2 linked regions of the Methyloterricola oryzae genome follow. The protein of the gene in region 2 interacts with the protein of the main gene of each other region in a pairwise test. Links are inferred from orthologs where the notes say so. Each region holds a gene or a part of one and is shown on either strand. Other genes may lie near its edges.

Evidence for each region.
Region 1: the proteins of aceE (region 2) and nth interact in binary tests that used the Escherichia coli proteins (3 or more experiments, as listed by UniProt). The link is inferred for Methyloterricola oryzae from one-to-one orthologs.

Annotation. Positions count from the first base shown.
Region 1 is NZ_JYNS01000008.1:71,850-75,028, forward strand. What follows is about bases 298-3,155. They hold nth (endonuclease III), read left to right. Parts: upstream 298-1,337; coding sequence 1,338-1,973; downstream 1,974-3,155. Other genes in these bases: EK23_RS12150 (hypothetical protein), read left to right, coding at 298-531; EK23_RS12155 (electron transport complex subunit E), read left to right, coding at 548-1,273; EK23_RS12165 (putative bifunctional diguanylate cyclase/phosphodiesterase), read left to right, coding at 2,128-3,155. Outside these bases: more of EK23_RS12150, read left to right, coding at 1-297; more of EK23_RS12165, read left to right, coding at 3,156-3,179. UniProt on the Escherichia coli protein: DNA repair enzyme that has both DNA N-glycosylase activity and AP-lyase activity. The DNA N-glycosylase activity releases various damaged pyrimidines from DNA by cleaving the N-glycosidic bond, leaving an AP (apurinic/apyrimidinic) site.
Region 2 is NZ_JYNS01000001.1:210,262-213,839, forward strand. The notes cover bases 1-3,257. They hold aceE (pyruvate dehydrogenase (acetyl-transferring), homodimeric type), read left to right. Parts: upstream 1-381; coding sequence 382-3,057; downstream 3,058-3,257. Other genes in these bases: thiE (thiamine phosphate synthase), read left to right, coding at 1-254; aceF (dihydrolipoyllysine-residue acetyltransferase), read left to right, coding at 3,073-3,257. Also shown: more of aceF, read left to right, coding at 3,258-3,578. UniProt on the Escherichia coli protein: Component of the pyruvate dehydrogenase (PDH) complex, that catalyzes the overall conversion of pyruvate to acetyl-CoA and CO(2).

The sequences.
Region 1 (3,179 bases), on a different replicon or contig from region 2:
GGGCGACTGTCGGCCATGCTCAACGCCGTGCCCCTATTCAATGACGACTATGTGCAATTCCTGAAAAAATCGATCTCCACCCGGAGTAACAGCACTTCCAATGCGGAGATCGATAAATCGCCAAGCTGGTCGGAATTGAGTGAACATGACAGAACGGAAATTGCCCACCGTTCCGGGGAGTACGACCATCGCGGCGCAAGCTCTGAAACACAGGCTCTTGCATGGTACGGCCATATCGCCGATTTGGCTCATAAACGCGGAGTGCGAATTATCACCGTGCGTTTTCCAGCGCACCCAGCCTACTTCTCTGCCATTGACGAGAGCACTGTCCGAAAGATCGATGAGAACCTGGAACGACTGGGTCTTGGGCGACCTTTGGATTACCGGCGCGCGATTGCAGACCCGGCTGATTTTGCCGACGAGGACCACCTGAACGTAGTCGGTGCCGTCGCGCTCTTACATCGTTTGGAGCAAGACACGGGGGAACATCTGCGCAACACTTCAGTTGCTCAGTTGACCGCAATGCGCTGATAGCCTCTTTGCCACCATGTTGCATAACCGTTTGACTCTTCCTGTTCTCAACCGCTACCGACAGCTTGCGCTGGACGGCCTGTGGAAAAACAACCAGGCCTTGGTTGCACTGCTCGGCCTGTGCCCCTTGCTGGCGGTGAGCAATTCCGTGGTGAACAGCCTCGGCCTGGGCCTGGCAACCACGGTGGCGCTGGTGTTCTCCAACACCATCGTGTCCCTGATCCGAAACTATGTGTCCAACGAGGTACGCCTGCCGGTATTCGTGCTGGTGATCGCCGCCAATGTGACCGTCATCGAACTGCTGATGAATGCCTTCTTCCACGATCTGCACAAGATCCTCGGCATTTTCATACCCCTGATCGTCACCAACTGCGCCATCATCGGCCGCGCCGAGGCCTTTGCCTCTAAAAATCCCGTGGACCGCGCCCTGGCCGATGGCCTGTTCATGGGGCTGGGTTTTTCCTGCGCCCTGGTGGCGCTGGGGGCGCTGCGCGAGGCCATCGGCACGGGCACGCTGTTCGCCCGCGCCGACCTAATGTTCGGAGACTCCGCCAAGCAATGGACCATCCAGTTGTTCGACGACTATGGCGGCTTCCTGCTTGCGGTCTTGCCACCCGGCGCCTTCATCGGTCTGGGGCTGCTGATCGCCATCAAGAACCTGGTGGACGCCCGGGCGGCACGAAACATGGCCACCTCACCGGCTTCCCATGCGGCAACCCATTTGTCACAGCCCACCGCGTGAGTGCTCTGGCAGGGCATTGCCCTGGCACTGACCGAATGGCCCCAGTTATTCCAGGCGCCCCGCCATGAACGCCGCCAAGCGCCAGGACATCTTCGATCGGCTCGCCGCCGCCATCCCGGAACCGACCACCGAACTGGAATATTCCACGCCCTTCGAACTGCTGGTAGCCGTCGTGCTTTCCGCCCAGGCAACCGACAAGGGAGTCAACAAAGCCACCGCGAAACTCTTCCCCGTCGCCAGCACGCCGCAGGCCATACTGCAACTCGGTGAGGAAGGGCTGCGCGGATTCATCAAGACCATCGGCCTGTTCAACAGCAAGGCCAAGAACATCATCCAGCTGTGCCAGGACCTGCTGCAGCGGCATGGCGGCGAGGTCCCCAGCACCCGCGCGGAACTTGAAGCCTTGCCCGGCGTAGGCCGCAAGACCGCCAATGTGATCCTGAACACCGCGTTCGGCCAGCACACCATCGCCGTAGACACGCACATCTTCCGGGTCGCCAACCGCACCGGCCTGGCGCCGGGAAAAAACGTGCTGGAAGTCGAGAAAAAGCTCGACCGGCATGTCCCCAAGCAGCACAAGAAAGACGCACACCACCTGCTCATCCTGCATGGGCGCTACACCTGCATCGCCCGCAAGCCACGCTGCGGGAGCTGCGTGATCGCCGATCTGTGCGAATTCCAGGATAAGACCGAAGACTGACCTTTCAGGTCAGACACCCTACTGCCCCCGTGCGTTTGTCGCGATGGGCTACACTTCTCGCCAATTCCCGATTTCCGCCGTTTTGGGCCAAATTTGTCGCTTTTCGCCGGAATTCGAAGCCATGTAGCGGGCAGCCGCCTTACGAGGAACCACGATGGGTGCTTTCGGCAACGACCTGATGAAACACAATCTGGATTTGCTCAGGTCCAAGGCCCGCAAGGAAGCCGTGCAAGGCGTATTCATCGCCGCTGCCGCGATTATGCTGGCGACCTTGATGGTCTGCTTCTTCGAACAGCGCGAGATCACCCTGTCCGGCCTGATCCAGGCGCAGCGGACCAACCTGGCGCTTTGGATCCTCAATGCCATGGCGTTCGTATTTCCCCTCTGGGGCCAATACGCCAGTCGCATGATCGTATACGAAGCGGGTGCCATGGTCCGCCACCAGACGGAGGAACTGCGCGTCCGCAACGACCAACTGGAACGGGAAAAAGCCTTCGCCAGCACCCACGATCCCATCACCGAGTTGCCCAACCGCCCCCTCTTCTACGACCGGGTCGAACAGGCCATCCGCAGTTACCGTGAAGGGTCGGGCAACCTGACGCTGTTCCTGTTGGAACTGGAGAATCTCAAGGAGATTCAGGACACCATCGGCCCCACGGCGGTGGACATCATCCTGCGGCAAGTGGCGACGCGCCTGCTGCAAAGCATGAGCGCCCAGGACAGCGTGGCGCGCCTGGACGGCTTTACCTTCGGCATCCTATGCAGCGAGTCGACCGGGAAGGAACAGGCCGAACACACCGCCCATCGCCTGCAAAAGGTGATGGAACACCACTTCGATGTGCAACGCCTGAAGCTGAGCCTGCATACCAGCATCGGCATCGTCCTGTTTCCCGAGCACGGCGAAGACGCGGACACGCTGGTGCAGAAGGCCGGGGTCGCCGTTTTCATGGCGGGCAAGTCCCACGATGGCTTCGCCTTCTACTCCCCCAGTTTCGACGAGCACAGTCCGCGCCGGCTTACGCTCATGGGCGAGTTGCGCCAGGCGATCGAACGCAATCACCTGCAATTGCACTATCAGCCCAAGGCTGCCATCCCCGGCGGCAAGATCATCGGCGCTGAAGCCCTGGTCCGCTGGAACCACCCCAAACACGGCTTCGTCGCGCCGGATGAATTCATCGGGCTGGCCGAACGCACCCGCATGATCAA
Region 2 (3,578 bases):
ACTACGTGGCCTTCGGCCGCTTTTTCCCCTCCCGCAGCAAACCCCATGCCCCCTGTGCCAAGCCGGAAACCCTGACGGAAGCGCGCCGCCACATTCACCTGCCCATCGTCGCCATCGGCGGCATCACGGCCGCCAATGGCGCAAACCTGCTGCACGCGGGGGCGGGACTGTTGGCCGTCATCGACGGCGTTTTCGGCTCCGGCGACCCCAAGATGGCGGCAGCGCGGTTTCAGCCCTTGTTTCGGCGGGGTTGAAAAACCGTACAGCCTTTTTCACCAGATCGATGGAATGCGAACCTCCTGCGGGTGGGAACTCCCCATTCGACTGGTTATAATCGCAATTTCGTATTTGAATCCCGCCTGCCGAGCGAAGGAAACCATAATGACTCCAGCCAATCCGCCCCTACCTTCTGGCCTTACCGACGATCTCGACTCCACGGAAACCCGCGAATGGCTGGACGCTCTGGAAGCCGTGATCGAGGCCGAAGGCCCGGAGCGCGCCCACTACATCATCGAGCGCCTGGTAGACAAGGCACGGCGGTCAGGCATCAATCTGCCCTACAAAGCCAGCACCGCCTACATCAACACCATACCCCCGCATCTGCAGGCTAAATATCCGGGCGATGACGAACTGGAGCACCGCATCCGCTCCTACATCCGCTGGAACGCCATGGCCATGGTGGTGCAGGCCAACAAGATTTCCTCCGAGTACGGCGGGCACATCGCCAGCTTCGCCTCCTCGGCCACCCTCTACGAGATGGGCTTCAACCATTTCTTCCACGCCCCCAGCAAGGATCATGGCGGCGATCTGGTGTTCTTCCAGGGTCACTCATCCCCCGGCATCTACGCCCGCGCCTTCCTGGAAGGCCGCTTGACCGAGGAACATCTGGCGCGCTTCCGCCAGGAAGTGGGCGGCGACGGACTTTCCTCCTACCCGCACCCCTGGCTGATGCCCGACTTCTGGCAGTTCCCCACGGTATCCATGGGGCTGGGCCCGCTGATGGCCATCTATCAGGCGCGGTTCATGAAATACCTGCAGGACCGCGGCATTCTGGATACCGCCGGCCGCAAGATCTGGGCCTACATGGGCGATGGCGAGATGGACGAGCCGGAATCCATGGGCGCGATCGGTTTGGCCGGACGCGAGAAACTGGAAGACCTGATCTTCGTGGTCAACTGCAACCTGCAGCGCCTGGACGGCCCGGTGCGTGGCGACGGCAAGATCATCCAGGAACTGGAGGGCACCTTCCGCGGCGCCGGCTGGAACGTGATCAAGGTAATCTGGGGTTCGCAGTGGGACGCCCTGCTCGCCAAGGACACCAAGGGCCTGTTGCGCCGGCGCATGGAAGAGGCGGTGGACGGCGAATACCAGAACTACAAGGCCAAGGGCGGCGCCTATACCCGCGAGCACTTCTTCGGCAAATACCCGGAGTTGCTGGAGATGGTCGCCCACATGTCCAATGACGAAATCTACCGCCTGAGCCGCGGCGGCCACGACACCCACAAGATCTTTGCGGCCTACCACGCGGCGGTGAACCACAAGGGCCAGCCCACGGTAATCCTGGCCAAGACGGTGAAGGGCTACGGCATGGGCCAGGCCGGCGAAGGCCAGATGACCACCCATCAGCAGAAGAAGATGGACGAGACGGCCCTGAAGGCCTTCCGCGACCGCTTCAATATCCCGATTCCGGACGAGAAGATCAGCGCAGCGCCCTTCTACAAGCCGGCGGACGACAGCCCCGAACTCACCTATCTGCACGAGCGCCGCAAGGCCCTGGGCGGCTATCTGCCCACCCGCCGCCGTGAGGCTCCGCTGCTGCAGGTGCCGGATCTGAGCGTGTTCGACGCGCTGCTGAAGAAGAGCGACCGCGAGATGTCCACCACCATGGCCTTCGTGCGCATGCTCACCACCCTGCTGCGCGACAAGAAGATCGGCAAGTACGTGGTGCCCATCGTCGCCGACGAGGCCCGCACCTTCGGCATGGACGGCATGTTCCGCCAGTACGCCATCTATTCCTCCGTGGGACAGCTCTACACCCCGGAAGACGCGGACCAGATCATGTACTACCGCGAGGACAAGACCGGCCAGATCCTCGAGGAAGGCATCTGCGAGGCCGGCGCCATGGCCTCCTGGGTCGCTGCGGGCACGGCCTACAGCAACCACAACGTGCAGATGATCCCGTTCTACATCTACTATTCCATGTTCGGCTTCCAGCGCGTGGGCGACCTGATGTGGGCGGCGGGCGACATGCAGGCGCGCGGCTTCCTCATGGGCGGCACGGCGGGACGCACCACCCTGGCGGGCGAGGGCCTGCAACATCAGGACGGCCACAGCCATCTGGCCATGTCCTTCATCCCCAATTGCGTGGCCTATGACCCGGGCTTCGCCCACGAACTGGCGGTAATCGTGCAGGACGGCCTGCGCCGCATGTACCAGGAAGGCGAGAACGTCTTCTACTACGTCACCGTGATGAACGAGAACCACGCCCACCCGGACCTGCCCGAGGGTTCCGTACCCGGCATCCTGCGCGGCATGTACAAGCTCAAGGATGCGGGCAAGGAGGCTGTGGTTCAGTTGCTGGGCAGCGGCGCCATCCTCAGGGAGAGCCTGGCAGCGGCGGATCTGCTGGAGGCGGATTTCGGCATCAAGGCCACGGTGTGGAGCGTCACCAGCTACAGCGAGCTGCGCCGCGATGGCCTGGACCAGCAGCGCTGGAACCTGCTGCACCCGGATCAGCCCGCGAAAACCAGCTATGTCTCGCAGTGCCTGGACGGCGAGAAGGGCCCGGTGGTGGCGGCCACCGACTACATGAAACTGGTGCCCGACCAGATCCGGCCCTTCTTGAGCAAGCCTTTCGTCACCCTCGGCACCGACGGCTTCGGACGCAGCGACCGGCGCTCCGCCCTGCGCAACTTCTTCGAGGTGGACCGCAAGTACATCGCGCTGACCGCGCTCAAGGCCCTGGCCGACGAGGGCACGCTGCCCGTGGCCAAGGTCAAGGAAGCGATGGAGCGCTATGGCATCGACCCGGAAAAACCCAACCCGGTTACTGTTTGAGGAGCTCTTACGTATATGGCAGAGGAAAAGATCGTCACGGTGCCGGATATCGGTAATTTCCGGGACATACAGATCATCGAGGTCCTGGTTGCGCCGGGCGATGCGGTCAAGGCCGAGGATTCGCTGATCACCCTGGAGAGTGACAAGGCGGCCATGGAAATTCCCTGCCCCTTCACGGGCACGGTGAAGAGCATGGCAGTCAAGGTGGGCGACAAGGTGAACGAAGGCTCGCCAATCCTGACTTTGACCCTGGAGGAAGGCGCGCCCGCGGCGGCAGCCGCTCCAGCGCCCGCCGCGCCGGATCCGGCACCCGCGGCCCCGGCGGCCAGCGAACCCGCCCCGCCCTCGCCGCCCCCCAAACCCGCGCCAGCCGTCCTGGCCGCTCCGCCCGTGGAAGAGAGCGTGGGCGGCAAGCCCCACGCCAGCCCCTCGGTGCGCCGCTTCGCCCGCGAACTGGGCGCCGAGGTGGCGCGCATCAAGGGCACCGGTCCCAAGGGCCGCATCCTCAAGGAAGACGTGCA